3 regions of the Curtobacterium aetherium genome follow, and region 2 is predicted to be linked to each of the others. Evidence: predicted binding sites of a transcription regulator. Region 2 holds the regulator's gene; each other region holds the start of a gene.
What was found. The regulator HrcA, encoded in region 2, represses chaperone genes, less so after heat shock. The targets are predictions, from matches to a motif close to TTNGCACTCGNNNNNNNCGAGTGCNAA.

Region 1 (6,265 bases), 450 kb from region 2:
CTGCTCGCCGAGATGGGCACGCTGCAGGAAGAGATCGACGCCGCCGACGCGTGGGACCTCGACTCGCAGCTCGAGCAGGCGATGGCCGCGCTGCAGTGCCCCCCGGGGGACGAGCTCGTCACGCACCTCTCCGGTGGTGAGAAGCGTCGCGTCGCCCTCTGCAAGCTCCTGCTCCAGAAGCCCGATCTGCTCCTCCTCGACGAGCCCACGAACCACCTGGACGCCGAGAGCGTGCAGTGGCTCGAGCAGCACCTGCAGCAGTACCACGGCGCCGTCCTCGCCGTGACCCACGACCGGTACTTCCTCGACCACGTCGCCCAGTGGATCGCCGAGGTCGACCGCGGTCGTCTCTACCCGTACGAGGGCAACTACTCGACCTACCTCGAGAAGAAGCGCGCTCGTCTCGAGGTCCAGGGCAAGAAGGACGCCAAGCTCGCCAAGCGCCTGTCGTCCGAGCTCGACTGGGTCCGCAGCAACGCGAAGGGGCGCCAGGCGAAGTCCAAGGCGCGTCTGGCCCGCTACGAGGAGATGGTCAACGAGGCCGAGCGCACGCGGAAGCTCGACTTCGAGGAGATCGTCATCCCCGTCGGCCCGCGTCTCGGGTCGCAGGTCATCGACGCCGAGAAGCTGCACAAGCAGTTCGGCGAGCGCGTCATCATCGGCGACCTGTCCTTCACGCTGCCCCGCAACGGCATCGTCGGCGTCATCGGCCCGAACGGCGTCGGCAAGACCACGCTGTTCAAGACGATCGTCGGCCTCGAGCCGCTCGACGGTGGCGTGCTGAAGATCGGCGACACGGTCGACATCTCGTACGTCGACCAGAGCCGTGGCGGCATCGACCCGAACAAGAACCTGTGGGAGGTCGTGTCCGACGGGCTCGACTACATCCAGGTCGGCAAGACCGAGATCCCGTCCCGCGCCTACGTGTCGCAGTTCGGCTTCAAGGGACCGGACCAGCAGAAGCGCGCCGGCATCCTGTCCGGTGGTGAGCGCAACCGTCTGAACCTGGCGCTGACGCTCAAGCAGGGCGGCAACCTGCTGCTCCTCGACGAACCGACGAACGACCTGGACGTCGAGACGCTGGGCAGCCTCGAGAACGCACTGCTCGAGTACCCCGGTTGCGCCGTGGTCATCACCCACGACCGGTGGTTCCTCGACCGCATCGCGACGCACATCCTCGCCTGGGAAGGCCTGAACGAGGACGGCACGCCGAACTGGTACTGGTTCGAGGGCAACTTCGAGTCCTACGAGGAGAACAAGGTCGAGCGCCTCGGTGCCGACGCGGCCAAGCCCGGTCGCGCCACGTACCGCAAGCTCACCCGGGACTAGACAACCGTGGCGAGACTGCACGCGCCGGTCCGCATCCGCTGGAGTGACATCGACGCCTACGGGCACGTGAACAACTCGGCGATGCTCCGGCTGCTCGAAGAAGCACGCGTGCTGGCGTTCTGGGCGCCGGACCCCGACGAGGTGGACGAGTCGGGGTCCGCGCCGGAGCCGGTGATCGACGGACGCCCGGGCTCCGGGACGATGACGGTCATCGCTGCGCAGCGCCTCGAGTACCTCGCGTCGACGCCGTACTTCCGCCGACCGCTCGACATCCAGCTGTGGATCGGGCGGATCGGTGGGGCGAGCATCGACGTCTCGTACGAGGTGTGGTCGCCGGTCGGACACGAGCCGGCCGAGCTGTACACCCGGGCGACGACGACGCTGGTGATGGTCGACGCCGAGACCAACCGTCCGCGACGGCTGACGGACGTGGAACGCGCGGCGTGCCAGACCTACGTCGAGCCGCCGGTCACGTTCTCCCGACCCTGATCGGGTCGCACCGGTCCGGGTGATCGCCGTACCGAGGTCGGTGGTGCGCCGAGGCCGGCAGCGCACCGTGGTCCGTGGTCCGTGGTCCGTGGTCCGTGGTCCGTGGTGCGCGGTGCGCTGAGGCTGGCGGCGCACCGCGGTTGCGCGGGGTTCCGCCGTCCGTGTCCTCAGGCGGTGGGGACGCGCATCATCCCCTCCTGGGCGACCGTGGCGAGCAACCGACCGTCGCGGGAGAACATCCGTCCCAGTGCGAGGCCCCGACCACCCTGTGCGCTCGGTGACTCCTGCGCGTACAGCACCCAGTCGTCGGCTCGCCCGTCGCGGTGCCACCACATCGCGTGGTCGAGGCTCGCGAGCTTGACGCCCGGCGTTCCCCAGGCCATCCCGTGCCGGCGCATGATCGGCTCGAGGAGCGACAGGTCGCTCGCGTAGGCCAGGACCGCGCGGTGCAGTGCGGGATCGTCCGGCATGTCCGCGTCGACCCGGAACCACACCGCCTGGTGCGCCACCTGGGCGCCCTGCACGTCGAAGTACACCGGGCCCTCGACGTGGCGCATGTCGATCGACCGCTCCGCCCACGCCTGCGCCGTCGGGTGGTCGATGGTCGCGAGGACTGACGCCGCGGACGGCAGCGACTCCGGGTCCGGGACGTCGTCGGGGAAGGGGTCCTGGTGCTCGGCGCCGACGTCCGGGGTCTGGAACGACGCGATCATCGAGAAGATCGGCACCCCGTTCTGGTACGCCTGCGCCCGCCGGGTCGCGAACGAGCGGCCGTCGTGGATGCGCTCGACGCCGAACGTGATCGGTACGTCGGTCGCGCCGGGGCGGAGGAAGTAGCCGTGCACGGAGTGGATCGCGCGCCCCTCGATGGTCGACTGCGCCGCGACGATGCACTGCGCCAGGACCTGGCCGCCGAACACGCGACCGCCGGGGGACCAGTGACTCGCCCCGGTGAGGATCGTCTCGCGGGTGCTCGCTCCGGTGTCCTCGAGTCGCAGGGTGGAGAGGAAGTCGGGTTCGCGGTTCACGCCGTCAGTCTACGAACGGGTCCTGGCGTTCCGGCGCTCCGACCAGGTCCTGGCGCTCCGATGCTCCGACGAGGTCCAGGACCGTGGGCGACGTACGGAGCAGGCTCCAGAGCGCGACCGCGGTGATCGCCCCGGCGGTGCTCGCGACCCACGGTGCGAGCGGGTGCGCCCAGAGGCCGGGCGCGAGCATCCAGACGAACTGGTTCGCGACGACGGAGCCCCCGAGGCCGAGCAGCAGGGCGAGCCGGGGACGGAGGCTGGGGCCGGCGAGCAGGCCGGCGACGACGGCGACGGACAGCAGGGCGTTGAGCAGGTGGGGCATCGACGAGATCCGAGCGGGCACGAAGCGGGAAGGGGACGGGGCGCGGCAGGCACGGCGGACCGGACGGGGGACGGCGGACCGACCCCGTCGAGGGTCGGCCCGCCGTCACCAGTGCCGTCCGACTCAGGCGCCGGGGGCCGCCTGCTCGACGGCGAGCGGCTGGGCGCCCTGGCCGCCGCGGTCCGCACCGCTGCCTCCGTCGGCCCTGCTGCTCGTGCTGATCGCGATCTTGCGCGGCTTCGACGACTCCTGCACGGGGATCGTGACGCTCAGCACACCGTTGTCGTAGTGCGCGGCGATCCGCTCCACGTCGAGCCCGTCGCCGAGGGTGAGCTGCCGGACGAAGGTCCCCGGCTGACGTTCCCGGGTGAGCCACTGCACGCCGTCCGGAGCACCGAGGGTGCGTTCCGCGCGGATGGTGAGGACCGAGCCGTCGACGTCCACGTCGACCGAGCCCGGGTCGACGCCCGGCAGGTCGACGTCCATCACGTAGTGGTCGCCCGCGCGGTACAGGTCCATCGGCATCGAGCGCGGACCGGTCGTGGCTCCGCCGAGGAGGGAACCGGCGAGACGGTCGAGCTCGCGGAACGGATCGAAGGTCATGGCCATCTGACATCAACTCCTTCACGATGTGGGTCGTGTTGAGTCCTTCCGACTCAACTGCGTCATGTTCTAGCACTCGAACCCGGAGAGTGCCAAAAACGGGCTCGGAGATCGCCGAGAACGGGGCCAGGGAGTGCGCGGACGGTCGCGGCTAGGATCGGTGACGACATGAGCAGCTCGTTCACCCTTCCCGACGCCGCATCACTCGGTGACCTCCGCACCTACCTCGGGCGGGCCGCTCGGATCGAGGACGGCTCGGTGCGCCTCATCGCCGACTCCGGCGTGCTGGCGGTCTACACGGCGATCCTCTACCCGCTCGGACTGCTCGACGAACTGCCGACGGTGCTCGGGTTGCGGACCTTCGCGCTCACCCAGCCGGAGGAGATCGACGTCGTGGTGCCGCTCCGGTCGTTCCAGGAACGGCTCCGGCTCCTCGCCGAGGCCCAGGACGCCGAGCAGGCCCACAGCGCCGACCCGACCCGTGCCACACCGATCGAGGTCGAGCTGCCCCTCGAGGTCCACACCGTCACCTGGGCAGCGATCTCCCCGCCCCGTGGCGGCTGGGCGCCGCAGCCCGACGTGTCCGCCGAGCTCCTGCACCGCGCCGCTCGGCAGGGCATCGACGAAGTCGCCGCCTCCGTGCCGACCAGCTCGGGGGAGTCCATCGTCCGCCGCGTGCGCTCCGAGGTCTGGGGCCGTCCGATCCCGGGCGTGGAGCACCTACCGGCCGGGGCGGGCTTCGCAGCCGAGAGCCTCGGCTTCCTCGGCACCGAACCGGTGCGGCTGTTCGAGACCGGCCCGTGGAGCCGCCTGACGACCTCCCGTGGGCACGTCCTGGTCAAGCGTCGGGCCTGGACTCTGAGCTCGTAGGGCTCCGACAGCGTCTCCGGACGATGCGCAGCGGGACGTGTAAGGCTCGTGTCGTGCACGTCTTCCTCACCGGCGCGTCCGGCTACATCGGTTCCGCAGTCCTCGACGCCCTCGTGGCCCACGGCCACCGGGTCACCGCCCTCGTCCGTTCCGACGACAAGGCCGAGCGTGTCCGACGGTCGGGAGGGGAGGCGGTGGTCGGCGACGCGACGGACGGTCGCCTCGTCGCCCGCCTGGCACGCGAGGCCGACGGCGTCGTCCACACCGCGTCGGCGCAGGACGTCGACCAGGGTCTGATCGACGCGGTGCTCGACGCGCTCGGTGGCACAGACCGGCCCTTCGTGCACACCGGGGGCATCTTCACGTTCGGTGCCGCCGCGGACATCACCGAGGACTCGCCGGTCGCCCCGCCAGCCCTCACCGCCTGGCGTGCGCCGAACGAGGACCGTGTGAGGACCAGCGCCGTCCGCACCACCGTCGTCGCGCCGGGCATCGTGTACGGCCGTGGTGCCGGCATCCCGACGATGTTCCTCGGCGACGAGACCGCGCCGGTCCGGACGGTCGGCGACGGGACCCAGCGGTGGACCACCGTGCACGTCGACGACCTCGCGGAGCTCTACGTCCTCGCCCTCGAACGCGCCGACCAGGACGGCTACGTGGTGGCCGCGACGGGTGAGGCCCCGACGGTCCGCGACCTCGCCGAAGCCGGGGCCGCGGGCAGCCCGGTCGTCACCGAGTCGGTCGACGAGTCCCGCGACCGCCTCGGTGCGGCGTTCGCCGACGCGCTGCTCCTCGACCAGGTGGCCGCCGGATCCCACGCCCGCTCCCACTACGGATGGCAACCGTCACGTCCGTCACTCGTCGAGCACCTCCGGTCCGAGGCCGCCGGGCGCTGACGACCCCGGGCCGCTCGTCCGTCCAGCGGACCGGGGTCCGACCACCCCGCGGTGGTGTCAGTCGAACGAGTTCGTCATGGCGTGGGCGGCCCGGTCGAGGTAGCCCCAGAGCTCGGCCTCGTCGAGTGGTGCGAGCCCGAGCGACTCGACCGCGTCCTGCATGTGCTGCAGCCAGTGCTCGCGGGCCTCGGGCGTGATGCGGAAGGGGTTGTGGCGCATCCGCAGCCGGGGGTGGCCACGCTGCTCGCTGTACGTCGACGGCCCGCCCCAGTACTGCTGGAGGAACTGCGAGAGGCGCCAGATCGCACCCTCCAGGTCGTCCGCCGGGTACATCGGCCAGATGACCTCGTCCTGCTGGACGCCCTCGTAGAAGCGCCGGACGAGCCGGTCGAACGTCGGGGCACCGCCGACCCGGTCGAACAGGGAGCCCGATGCGGCCGCACCGCCGAGCCCCACCCGGAGCGTGACGGGCTGCCCCGGCATGCCGAGCTGGCCGGGCTGACCCTGGCCGGAGCCGGAGCCGGAGCCGGAGCCGGAGCCGGAGCCGGCAGCTGGACCCAGGGGGAGCGTCGATCCAGTCACGGGGAGTCCTCGCCGTCGGTGGTGGTGTCCTCGCCGGTCCGGATCGACTTGCCGAGGATGGTCTTCCGCGCACGGCGGGGCTTCGTCGGCGCCGGTACCGGAGCGGTCCGCACCGGGCGGAGGCCGTTCACCGAGGTGGCGTTCTC
Region 2 (6,265 bases):
TGCAGCTGCTCCATCGCGCCCTCGTCGACGAACACGATCGCCAGGTCGGCGTCGGCGTGCACGTGCATGGCGTCGAGCGCGAAGGCGGCGAGGCGCTGCACGGTGTCCTCGTCCACCGCCACGCCGGACTCGTTGTTGAGCTCGATGCTCACCGGTTGCCTCCTCGGCGGTCGTCCTGGTGCTGGGGGCGGTGTCCGGCCTGCTCGGCGAGACGTTCCTCGTCGTACTGCGTGTAGGCGTCGACGATGCGGCCGACAAGGGTGTGGCGGACGACGTCCTCGCTGCCGAGGCGGGCGAAGTGGATGTCGTCGACGTCCTCGAGGATGCGCGTCACGAGCCGCAGACCCGAGACGTTGCCGGGCAGGTCGACCTGGGTGATGTCACCGGTGACGACCATCTTCGACCCGAAGCCCAGGCGCGTCAGGAACATCTTCATCTGCTCGGGCGTGGTGTTCTGCGCCTCGTCGAGGACCACGAACGAGTCGTTCAGCGTCCGGCCGCGCATGTACGCGAGCGGTGCGACCTCGACCGTGCCGGCGGCCAGGAGCTTCGGGACCAGTTCGGGGTCCATCATCTCGTTGAGCGCGTCGTACAGCGGGCGGAGGTACGGGTCGATCTTGTCGGTCAGCGTGCCGGGCAGGAAGCCGAGGCGCTCCCCCGCCTCGACCGCGGGACGGGTCAGGATGATCCGGGTGACCTCGCGACGCTGCAGGGCCTGGACCGCCTTCGCCATCGCCAGGTAGGTCTTGCCGGTACCGGCCGGACCGATGCCGAACGTGATGGTGTGGTCGTCGATGGCGTCGACGTAGGCGCGCTGGCCGTCCGTCTTCGGTCGCACCGACTTGCCCCGACTCGAGACGATCGGCGTGCCGTACACGTTCGAGGGGCTGCGCTCCTCGTCGATGATGCGGGCCGAGGTCGGGATGTCGGACTGCCCGATGTCCTGGCCGCGGCGCACCATGCCGACGAGCTCGTCGACCAGCGCCCGTGCACGGGTGACGTCGCGCTCCGGACCCGAGAGCGAGACCTGGTTGCCGCGCACGAGGACGCGCACGCCCGGGTACTGGCGTTCGACCGTCTTCAGCAGGCGGTCCTGCGGGCCGAGCAACTGCACCATGGCGATGCCGTCGACGGTGAGCTCCGAGACGGAGACGGGCTCGGAGACGGACTCCGGCTCGGTGGTGGCTGGTTCGTCAGCTGGCAAGGGTGCCTTCCTGCAGTTCACCTGCGAGTACGTGCGCGTGCACGTGGAACACGGTCTGTCCGGCGGCTTCGCCGGTGTTGAACACGAGTCGGAACTGACCGCCGGCACGTTCGTCGGCGATCCGCCGGGCCGTCGCGACGACGTGTGCCAGCAGCTCGGGGTCCGCGCTCGCGAGCTCGCCGACGTTCGCGTACGCCTGGGTCTTCGGCACGACGAGCACGTGCACGGGTGCCTTCGGCGCGATGTCCTCGAACGCGATGACACGGTCGTCCTCGGCCACGATGGTCGCCGGGATCTCACGCGCGACGATCTTCGTGAAGACGCTGGGCTCGGTGTCGGTCATGGTCCCATCGTAGAACGCGCGACCGACCCCGCGCCTTCCCGGTCCGACCGGACGATCCGATCCACGCCGGACCGGCTCACCAGCGCCCGAGCCGCGACTGCAGCACCGCCAGCGCCGCGGGACCTGCGGTCGACGTCCGGAGCACCGTGTCGCCGAGCCGCACCCGCACCGCACCGGCGGCCTCGAGGCGGTCGAGCTCGGACGGGTCGATCCCGCCCTCGGGCCCGACGACCAGGGCGATCTCGTCCGCGTCGGTCGGCGGGTCCCACGTGGCGAGCCGGACCGTCGCGGTCGGGTCGAGCAGGACGAGCGCGCGCCGCCCGACCCCGCCGCCGTCGACGGGCGACGTTCCCGCTCCGCCGGAGAGTTGCGCGGTCGTGACCGGCCCGACGACCTCGGGAACGCGCGAGCGGACCGCCTGCTTGGCGGCCTCCTGCGCGATGGCAGCCCAGCGCGCGCGGCCCTTCTCGACCTTCGCGCCGTCCCACCGCGAGACGCTCCGGGCAGCCGCCCACGGCACCACCCGGTCGACACCGATCTCGGTGGCCGCCTGCACGGCCATCTCGTCGCGGCCGCCCTTCGCCAACGCCTGCACGAGGGTCAGCGACGGCCGGGGCGCCGGGTCGACGTCGACGGACTCGACCGTCAGGACGAGCGCGTCCTTGCCCACGGACGCCACCGCCCCGGCGACGACCGTGCCGCGACCGTCGGAGAGCCGGAGCCGCTCCCCCACGCGCACGCGGGACACCGTCACTGCGTGACGACCCTCGGCGCCGTCGAGCGACACCTGGCCGCCCGCCGTGACGCCGTCGAGCGTGTCGACGAGGTAGAGCGACGCCATCAGAAGTTGAAGAACCGGTCGCGGAGCTTGCCGAACATGCCCTGCTGGAAGCGGGACAGCTGGGGCGACCCGGCCTTGTGGGACTTCGCGAGCTGCTCGATGAGCTGGCGCTCCTTGTGGGACAGCTTGGTCGGCGTCACGACCTGGATGCCCACCTTGAGGTCGCCACGACCCGACCCGCGGAGCTTCGTGACACCGCGGTCCTTGATGACCAGGACGTCGGCGCTCTGCACGCCAGGACGGATCTCGAGCTCGACCGGCCCGTCGAGGCCGTCGATCGTGGTCGTGGCACCGAGCACGGCGTCGGTCATCGGGACCTCGAGCGTGGCGAGCAGGTCGTCGCCGTCGCGGCTGAAGACGTCGTGGTGCCGCACGCGGACCTCGAGGTACAGGTCACCCGAGGGACCGCCGGCCGGCCCGACCTCGCCCTGACCGGGCATCTGCAGGCGCAGGCCGGAGTCGACGCCCGCGGGGACGTCCACCGGGACCGTGCGACGGGCGCGGACGCGCCCCTGGCCCTGGCAGGTGGGGCAGGGATTCGGGATCACGGTGCCGTAGCCGCGGCACGTCCCGCAGGGCGCGCTCGTGACGACGTTGCCCAGGAGCGAGCGGACCTGGCGCTGGATGTGGCCGGAGCCGCCGCAGATGTCGCACGTCTGCGGGCTCGTGCCGGGCGCGCAGCAGGAACCGCCGCACGTGTCACACAGCACCGCGGTGTCGACCTCGAGGTCCTTGTGGGTCCCGAAGACGACCTCGTCGAGATCGACCTCGAGCCGCAGCAGGGCGTCCTGGCCCCGCTCGGCACGGCTGCGCGGACCGGTTCCCCGTCCGCCGCCGCCGCCACCACCGCCGAAGAAGGCGTCGAAGATGTCGCTGAACCCGCCGGCTCCGGCGCCGAAGGGACCGTCCTGCGGGCCCGCGTCGAAGCGTCGGCGCTGGTCCGGGTCGCTCAGGACGTCGTACGCGTGCGTGACGTCCTTGAACCGCTCGGCGGCGTCGGGGCTCGGGTTCACGTCCGGGTGGAGCTCGCGTGCGAGCCGCCGGTACGCCTTCTTGATGTCGGCATCGGAGGCGTCGCGCGGGACGCCGAGGACGTCGTAGTGGTCTGCCAAGTGTTCCTCAGGGGGTGCGTGGGTGGGCGGGGTGGGAGGGCGTCGGGAGGTCAGGCCTCGCCGAGCAACCGGGACAGGTAGCGGGCGACCGCGCGGACCGCGGCCATGTTCGTGCCGTAGTCCATCCTGGTCGGACCGAGGACGCCCAGGCGGGCGATCTCACCACGGGCGGCGAGGTAGCCGCCCGCGACGATGCTGGTCGCGTCGAGACCGTACTCGGCGTTCTCGACCCCGATGCTCGCCGCGACCGCGATGTCGTCGACCTGCATCTCGCCGAACAACCGGAGCAGGGTGACCTGTTCCTCGATGGCCTCGAGCACGGGGAAGAGCCCGCCCGAGAAGTCCTGCTCGCTCTTGGCCAGGTTCGCGGCGCCGGCCATGAGCAGCCGGTCCTGCCGGTTCGCGGCGACCTGTTCGACCAGGCTCGCGACGACGACCCCGGCGAGTGCCTGGACCTCCGGACGCAGCTGCCCGGGGAGGGACCGGAGCGTGGTCGGCGCGTCCTGCAGCGGCAGCCCGACCGTGGCGCCGTTCACGACGGCGCGGAGCTCGGACAGGGCGGACTCGTCGACGGCGACGTCGGTCTCGATGACGCGCTGCTCGACCCGTGCGGTGTCCGTGATGAGCACGACCATCAGGCGGGTGTCGGCCAGGCGGACGAGTTCGACGTGCTGGACGCGCGCGTGCCCCATGGTCGGGTACTGCACGAGCGCGACCTGGTTGGTCAGCTGGCTGAGGAGGCGCACGGTGCGGGTCAGGACGTCGTCGAGGTCGTTCGAGGCACCGAGGAACGTCTCGATCGCCTGCCGCTGGGCGCCGGAGAGCGGACGGGCGGCGGCCAGGTGGTCGACGAAGACGCGGTAGCCCTTGTCGGTGGGGACACGGCCCGACGAGGTGTGCGGGGCGATGATGAGCTGCTCGTCCTCGAGCTGGGCCATGTCGTTGCGGATCGTCGCGGCGCTCACCCCGAAGGCGTGGCGCTCCACGATGGTCTTCGACCCGACCGGCTCACGCGAGGCGACGTAGTCCCGCACGATGGCCTTGAGGACCTCGAGGCTCCGTTCGCTGACCATCGGTTCCCCTTCCGCTCGTGTCGCCGTCCGACTGCTGGCACTCTCACTCGTCGAGTGCTGATCCTACGCCCGACGACCGACGCCCCGGGACTTCTGCACAGGCGCCTCGGTACGCTGCGGGCATGAGCTACGGACAGGAGCCCGGCGGCCCGGGCGACCCCCGCGACGGCCAGCACGGCGGGAAGCAGCCCGACGGAGACCGGTACCCCGGGCAGCCGTACGGCGGACAGCGCTACGGCCAGCAGCAGGACGGCGCGTACGGCAGCGGCTGGCAGCAGCAGCCCGGGCACCCGGAGGGCTACCGGCCCCCGCAGCCGATGACCCCGGAGGACCAGCGACTCTGGGCGACGCTGACCCATGTCGGCGGGATCTTCTCGAACGTCCTCGTCCCCGTCATCGGGTACCTGTTGCTGCGTGACCGTGGCCGCTTCGTCCGCGAGCACACCCGCGTCGCGCTGAACTTCCACATCACGATGGCCATCGCCTACTTCGTGGGGGCCCTGACGTCGGTGCTCGGCATCGGGTTCCTGGTCATCGCGGCCGTCGGCATCGTGTCGATCGTCTTCGGCATCCTCGCCGCGCTGGCCGCCAACCAGGGCCAGTTCTACCGCTACCCGCTCTCGATCGAGTTCGTGAAGCCCTAGCGCCCCCGGCGCACCGACGGGCCAGCGCCTGGGCGCCCCGGCGCACCGACGGGCCAGCGCCTGGGCGCCCCGGCGCACCGACGGGCCTGCGCGCTGGTGCGCCGGGGCGGTGACGACTCTGCGCCCGGTCCCGCGTCAGTCCTCGTCGAGCAGGTCGCGCACGACCGCGTCCGCGAGCAGGCGGCCCGGGAGCGTCAGCTCGAGGGACCCGCCGAGCGCCGCCCGGCCGTCCACGAGACCGCGCGCGATGAGGCCGGCGACCCGGCCACGGGCCTCCCGGCGGAGCTCGTCGGTGCGGAGCTCGCCGCGCACCCGCGCGGCGAGGAGCACGCGCTCGACGTAGCGCGTCTCGGCGTCGAGGGTCTCACGCCCCGCGGCCGGCGACTCGTCCTGCAGCACCTTGTTCGCGTACGCGGCGGGGTGCTTCACGTTCCACCACCGCGTCCCCGCCACGGCGGAGTGCGCTCCGGGGCCGATGCCCCACCAGTCGTGGCCCCTCCAGTACGACAGGTTGTGCTGGCTGGCGTGCTCCGGACCGCGCGCCCAGTTGGAGACCTCGTACCAGTCGTAGCCGGCGTCGCCGAGCACCCGGTCCGCCAGCTCGTACATGTCCGCGGCCAGGTCGTCGTCCGGTGCCGGGAGCTCACCGCGCGACACGGCGCGGCCCATCGCGGTGCCGTCCTCGACGATGAGCGAGTACGCCGACACGTGGTCCGGGGCGCACGCGATCGCGGCGTCGAGCGAGGTGCGCCAGTCGTCGAGGGACTCCCCCGGCGTCGAGTAGATGAGGTCGAGGCTGACGTCGAGCCCCTGCTGCTTCGCGAGGTCGACGACGACGGGCACCCGCTCGGGGTCGTGCGTCCGGTCGAGGGTCGCGAGCACGTGCGGGACCGCCGACTGCATGCCGTAGCTCATCCGGGTGAAGCCCGCGCGCTGCAGCGTCGCGATCGACTCGGCGTCGACGGAGTCGGGGTTCGCCTCGGTCGTGACCTCGGCTCCGGGCAGGATCCCCCAAGTGTCGTCGATCGCCCGCAGGATCATCGCCAGG
Region 3 (6,265 bases), 1.5 Mb from region 2:
CCGCGCTGTCGGCGGCCTCGGACCGGCCGCTCGGGCTGGTCGACGTGGGCGCCGCCGCCGGACTGTGCTCGATCCCGGACCGGGTCACGCTCGACCATCGTGTCGTGCGCGACCACCGTGTCGTGCTCGGCCAGGTTGCGTCCGGGGATGCCGGGTCGGAGTGCGCCGGGTCCGGGGCCGGAGTCGAGGGTGCCGGGTCCGGGATCGCCGGGACGCGCCTCGTGCGGGTGCACACCGCGGTCGCCGGGCCGGCCGTGCACCTCGTCGCGGAGGTCACCGGTGACCCACCGGCCCCCGCCGCCACGTCGATCCGGATCGGAGCGCGGATCGCGCTCGACCCGAACCCGATCGACCCCGCGGCACCGGGAGCGCTCGACCGCCTGGCCGAGGCGGTCCCGCCCGAGGCGACGGACCGGACCGCCCTGATGCGGGACGCGTTGCGGGCGACGCTGGTGGAGCCTCCCGTCCGGATCCGCGGCATCGTGCCGGACGACCTGGACCGGGCGCTCGACGCCGTGCCGGACGGCTGCGAGCCCGTCGTCCTCACCACCGGCACGCTCGTCTACGTGCCGGGTGCCGGACGGCAGCGGCTGGTCGATCGGCTGCGCGAGCGCGACGTGCGGTGGGTGGCGCTCGAGCGCACCGGCGTCCTGACGGAGGTGGCGGCGACGCTGCCCGACGACGTCGACGCGGCGGACCCGGACGCCTTCGCGACGCTCTCGCTCGACGGCCGGGCGCTCGCCGTGTCCGATCCGTTCGGCACCCGCGTCCGCTGGTTCCCGTCGACGACCGCCTGACCGGCACGCGCGGCCGGGGCTGAGCGGGTTCTGCGACAGTCCAGCGCCGTGCCAGGGTCGACCTGCCGGACGCCCCTACGATGTGCGAGACCTGCAACCCGTCCGTGATCGGAGCCCGAGTGACCGCGCTGCCCGCCGACGAGCTCACCGAGCTCGCCAAGCACGTGCTCGCGTTCGAGCACGAGCGCGCGCGGCACGACCGGACGAAGGAAGCCGAGATCCGGGTCGAGTTCGACATGTCGCCGACGCGGTACTACCAGGTGCTCAACCAGGTCATCGACACCCCGGCGGCCCTCGCACACGACCCGCAGCTCGTCACCCGGCTGCAGCGTCTCCGCCACGCCCGGACGAGCGCCCGGGCTGCCCGCAGCTTCGTCGCGCCCGCGGCCGACCACGAAGGACGTGAAGAGGAACGATGACGAGATTCCCGCGAGACCGGTTCGACGACGTCCCCGAGGGGCCCCGGATCGGCGCGCACCGCGGTGCTGCCCGACGTGGCGGCGGCTGGGTCGTCTTCGCCTGGGCCGCGCTCGCGACCGGCGTGCTGGTCGGCGTCGGTGTGCTCGTGCTCAACCTCCTCAACGGCAGCGTCCAGTTCCCGGAGGGCGGCGGCAGCACGAAGCCGTCGGCCTCGTCGACGCCCACGCCGAGCGCGTCGACCGGTGGCTCCGCCTCCGACGCTCCCGCTCCGGGTGACGGTGCCGCCGCGCCGACGCAGTCCCCGTCCGCGCCCACCGGTGCCGCGCCCGCCGACCAGGGTGCGACGACGCTCGTCGTGCTGAACGGGACCTCCACCTCGGGCCTGGCGGCGAACGCGTCGGCGAAGCTCGCGGGTGCCGGGTGGACCGTGACCTCGACCGGGGACGCCGGCACCACCGGGTCGACGCAGACGATCGTCTACTACCAGCAGGCGTCGCAGGCGGCCCTCGCGCAGGGCATCGCGCAGTCGCTCGGCGTCACCGCCGTGCAGCAGTCGTCCGCCTTCCCGAACGCCGACGTGTCGGTCGTGCTCGGGGCGGACTACAGCGGCTGATCGGCCCGATCGCGGGTCCCGTGTTTCCGGCACGTTGCAGATCGGGGCCCGCGGCGTGAAATGCGGGTCACACCTCTTGCCGAAATGCTGACTGTCCGTCAGAGTCAGCGGTGGTCACCCCGTGATCGTGACGATGCCTCGACCCGAGGACCGTCGCCGCGGCCCGGGTGAGTCGACACGCGCTCGGACCCGAGGGACGCCACGTGCGATGGCGCCGTCGTTCGCAACAGCAGTACCGCAGGGAGCAAGGAACATGGCCAACGGAACCGTGAAGTGGTTCAACGCCGAGAAGGGCTTCGGCTTCATCACCGTGGATGGAGGGGGCCAGGACGTGTTCGTGCACTACTCGGCCATCGACATGAACGGCTACAAGGTCCTCGAGGAGGGCCAGGCAGTGACGTTCGACGTCGGCACCGGGTCGAAGGGCCCGCAGGCCGAGTCGGTCCGTCCCGCCTAGTCGTCACGAACCACTCGCGAACGCGCCGTCCCGTCGGGGGCGGCGCGTTCGTCGTTCCCCGACCGTTCGTGCGCCGGCGGTTCGGAGTGCGCGCGGTCCCGCGGTTCGTTCCCCTCGGGGTGGTGACCCGACCTGTGGAGTGGGGGAGAGCCTCCGGACTGTGTTGCACTCTCGGGTGGCGAGTGCCAGAATCGGGCTTGGCACTCGGCCCAGCGGAGTGCCAGAACGACCCCGATGACGACGTCCGGGAGGGACGAAGAACTCACATGGCAAAGATCATTGCTTTCAACGAAGAGGCCCGACGCGGCCTCGAGCGCGGCCTCAACCAGCTGGCCGACGCCGTGAAGGTGACGCTCGGCCCGCGCGGCCGCAACGTCGTCCTCGAGAAGAAGTGGGGCGCCCCCACGATCACGAACGACGGTGTCTCCATCGCCAAGGAGATCGAGCTCGACGACCCGTACGAGAAGATCGGTGCGGAGCTCGTCAAGGAGGTCGCCAAGAAGACCGACGACGTCGCCGGTGACGGTACGACCACCGCGACCGTGCTCGCCCAGGCGCTCGTCCGCGAGGGCCTCCGCAACGTCGCCGCCGGCGCCGACCCCATCTCCCTCAAGCGCGGCATCGAGAAGGCCGTCAAGGCCGTCTCCGAGCAGCTGCTCGCCGACGCCAAGGAGATCGAGACCAAGGACCAGATCGCCGCGACTGCGTCGATCTCGGCCGCTGACCCGACCATCGGCGAGCTCATCGCCGAGGCGATCGACAAGGTCGGCAAGGAAGGTGTCGTCACCGTCGAGGAGTCGAACACCTTCGGCACCGAGCTCGAGCTGACCGAGGGCATGCGCTTCGACAAGGGCTACCTGTCGCAGTACTTCGTCACCGACCCCGAGCGTCAGGAAGCCGTCTTCGAGGACGCCTACATCCTGATCGTCAACTCGAAGATCTCGAACATCAAGGACCTCCTGCCGGTCGTCGACAAGGTGATCCAGGCGGGCAAGCAGCTCCTGATCATCGCCGAGGACGTCGACGGCGAGGCCCTGGCCACGCTCGTCGTGAACAAGATCCGCGGCATCTTCAAGTCCGTCGCCGTTAAGGCCCCGGGCTTCGGCGACCGCCGCAAGGCCATGCTGCAGGACATCGCGATCCTCACCGGCGGCCAGGTCATCTCGGAAGAGGTCGGCCTCAAGCTCGAGAACGCGACGCTCGACCTCCTCGGTCGTGCCCGCAAGGTCGTCATCACCAAGGACGAGACCACGATCGTCGAGGGTGCCGGCGACGCCGAGCAGATCGCCGGCCGTGTCCGCCAGATCCGCTCCGAGATCGACGCGACCGACTCCGACTACGACCGCGAGAAGCTCCAGGAGCGCCTCGCGAAGCTCGCCGGTGGCGTCGCCGTCATCAAGGCGGGTGCCGCGACCGAGGTCGAGCTCAAGGAGCGCAAGCACCGCATCGAGGACGCCGTCCGCAACGCGAAGGCTGCCGTCGAAGAGGGCATCGTCGCCGGTGGTGGCGTCGCCCTCATCCAGGCCGGCAAGGTCGCGCTCGACTCGCTCACCCTCGAGGGTGACGAGGCGACCGGCGCGAACATCGTCCGCGTCGCGATCGACGCCCCGCTCAAGCAGATCGCGCTGAACGCCGGTCTCGAGCCGGGTGTCGTGGCTGCCAAGGTCCGCGAGCTCGAGTCCGGTTGGGGCCTCAACGCCGCGACCGGCGAGTACGTCGACCTGATCGCCACCGGCATCATCGACCCCGCCAAGGTCACGCGTTCGGCGCTGCAGAACGCTGCGTCGATCGCCGGTCTGTTCCTCACGACCGAGGCCGTCGTCGCCGACAAGCCGGAGAAGACCCCGGCCATGCCGGCCGGCGACCCCACGGGTGGCATGGACTTCTAGTCCGTCTGCTCGGCACGGGCCCCCGCACGCTTCGGCGTGCGGGGGCCCTTCCGCGTGCGCGGCGCGAGGGCTCGCAGGCGGGCTGGCGGGGGCGGGCCGGCCGGCGGGGGCCGGGGTGTGCTGGGTCGCGTGCGCTGGTCGCCGAGGGCGCGCGTTCGGCCGCCGGTGCGCGCTCGGCCCGGCACGTCGTGCGACCTCGGCGGAGGCCCGGCGGCGGGTCGTGCGACCCGGCTGCCCGTGCCGCCCTCGCCCCGGTCGGGCGGGCACGCTCGGGCCGGCCCCGTGCCGAGGTCGCGCGTTCTGCCGCCGGTGCGCGCTCGGCCCGGCACGTCGTGCGACCTCGGCGGAGGCCCGGCGGCGGGTCGTGCGACCCGGCCGTCCGTGCCGCCCTCGCCCCGGTCGGGCGGACGGAATGCTCGGGCTGGCCCCGTGCCGAGGTCGCGCGTTCTGCCGCCGGTGCGTGCTCGGCTCGGCACGTCGTGCGACCTCGGCGGAGGCCCGGCGGCGGGTCGTGCGACCCGGCCGCCCGTGCCGCCCTCGCCCCGGTCGGGCGGGCGGAACGCTCGGGCTGGCCCCGTGCCGAGGTCGCGCGTTCTGCCGCCCGTGCGCGCTCGGCCCGGCACGTCGTGCGACCCCGGCGGCGGGTCGTGCGACCCGAGCCGCGGGCACTCGGCACAGACGACCTCGGCGCTCGGGCTACGCGTCCCTGCACAGGAGGCTCCTCCCGCCGTCTTCTCCACAGGGTCACGGAAAACTCCCGCCGTCGCCCCGGCTGCTCGAGACTCCGGTGATGGTGAAGCCACGTCCGTTGCCCGAGCCCTTCGCTGCTGGCGCGTTCCTGGTCCGAGATGCACTCGCGGCGGGGGTGGACCCAGGGCGGCTCCGACGACTCGACCTGCAACGCCCCGTCCACGGGGTCCGGGTCAGGGCTGAGGAGGACGTGACGATGGTCGGGGCGCTCATGCCGCTCCTCCGGTCCGACCAGTTCTTCAGCCACACCACCGCCGCCGGGCTCTGGGGAGCGCCGCTCCCGCAACGCGTCCAGTTGGGGGTGCACGTGTCGACCGCAGGGCATGCCGCGCTCATGCGACGACCCGGCGTCATCGGGCACCGTGCTGCAGCGGACGTCGCGACGACCATGGCGTTCGGGGCGCGCCTCAGCACGCCCGAGCGGAGTTGGTGGGAGTGCGCTTCGGTCCTCACCGTCCGGGAGCTCGTCGCCGTCGGGGATGCCCTCGTCGGCAGGGCGGGCTTGACGACGATCGACGGACTGGCAGCGGCGCTCCTCCGCGGGCATCGGTACGTGACGGTCGCACGAGCCGCATTGGAGCTCGTGCGGGTCGGTGCGGAATCAGCGATGGAGACGTGGTTCCGGCTCGCCGTCGTCGACGCCGGGTTCCCGGAGCCGGAGTTGAACGTCGACGTCCACGACGCCGACGGGGTCTTCCTCGGCCGCGTGGACATGGCCTGGCCCGAGTTCCGCATCGCCTTCGAGTACGACGGCGATCACCACCGGGAGCGGGAGGTGTTCCGGCACGACCATCGGCGCGACAACGGGTTCGTCGTGAACGACTGGTTGGTGGTGCACGCCACAGCCCTCGATGCCGCCCGCCCTGCCTTGGTCTTCGAGCGGCTCCGGCAGGCGTTCGAGGCTCGCCGCCGGGGTGCCTGACCCCTCGCGCCGCCGGTTGCCGATCTGACTCCGGCTTCTGGCTCCGGCTTCTGGCTCTGAGTCGCAGGACGTGCCGCACGGTGACCGTCGAGGTCGCACGGGCTGCTGCTGGAAACGGGGATGGGCGGCAGATCACGTGACTGCGGCGCGAGCGGGGCGGCAGTTCGCGCGATGTCGGCGTCGTCACGGCGGGTGACCCGCTCGACCACCGGGTGGGAGGACTTCGGCGGCGCTGCCGGCCGAGATCGCGGGACTTGCCGCACGTGAGTCGCCGAGGTCGCACGATGTGCTGCGGCGGGCCCCGGCGGGCAGCAGGTCGTGCGACTTCGGCGGAGGTAGGACGGCGGGGTGTGCGACCTCGGCGCTCCTGGTCGAGGTCGCGGGACTTGCCGCACGTGAGTCGCCGAGGTCGCACGA

Region 1: KM842_RS08410 (Hsp20/alpha crystallin family protein) is a predicted target of HrcA. The motif match lies at 3,841-3,867, and genes of this name have one in related genera.
Region 3: groL (chaperonin GroEL) is a predicted target of HrcA. The motif match lies at 2,485-2,511, and genes of this name have one in related genera.

The regions. Positions count from the first base shown of each region.
Region 1 is NZ_CP076544.1:1,848,495-1,854,759, reverse strand. It holds gene ettA (energy-dependent translational throttle protein EttA) at 1-1,329, shown strand, start outside; gene KM842_RS08425 (acyl-CoA thioesterase) at 1,336-1,818, shown strand; gene KM842_RS08420 (acyl-CoA thioesterase) at 1,986-2,846, opposite strand; gene KM842_RS08415 (hypothetical protein) at 2,851-3,168, opposite strand; gene KM842_RS08410 (Hsp20/alpha crystallin family protein) at 3,292-3,777, opposite strand; gene KM842_RS08405 (DUF8185 domain-containing protein) at 3,940-4,641, shown strand; gene KM842_RS08400 (NAD-dependent epimerase/dehydratase family protein) at 4,695-5,537, shown strand; gene KM842_RS08395 (globin) at 5,595-6,020, opposite strand; gene KM842_RS08390 (mechanosensitive ion channel family protein) at 6,116-6,265, opposite strand, start outside.
Region 2 is NZ_CP076544.1:1,394,322-1,400,586, forward strand. It holds gene ybeY (rRNA maturation RNase YbeY) at 1-152, opposite strand, end outside; gene KM842_RS06440 (PhoH family protein) at 149-1,204, opposite strand; gene KM842_RS06445 (histidine triad nucleotide-binding protein) at 1,194-1,547, opposite strand; gene KM842_RS06450 (16S rRNA (uracil(1498)-N(3))-methyltransferase) at 1,624-2,388, opposite strand; gene dnaJ (molecular chaperone DnaJ) at 2,388-3,500, opposite strand; gene hrcA (heat-inducible transcriptional repressor HrcA) at 3,551-4,573, opposite strand; gene KM842_RS16020 (DUF4870 domain-containing protein) at 4,696-5,217, shown strand; gene hemW (radical SAM family heme chaperone HemW) at 5,353-6,265, opposite strand, start outside.
Region 3 is NZ_CP076544.1:3,323,237-3,329,501, forward strand. It holds gene KM842_RS15395 (DUF2332 family protein) at 1-797, shown strand, start outside; gene KM842_RS15400 (DUF3263 domain-containing protein) at 917-1,216, shown strand; gene KM842_RS15405 (LytR C-terminal domain-containing protein) at 1,213-1,830, shown strand; gene KM842_RS15410 (cold-shock protein) at 2,084-2,287, shown strand; gene groL (chaperonin GroEL) at 2,554-4,176, shown strand; gene KM842_RS15420 (putative endonuclease domain-containing protein) at 4,967-5,848, shown strand.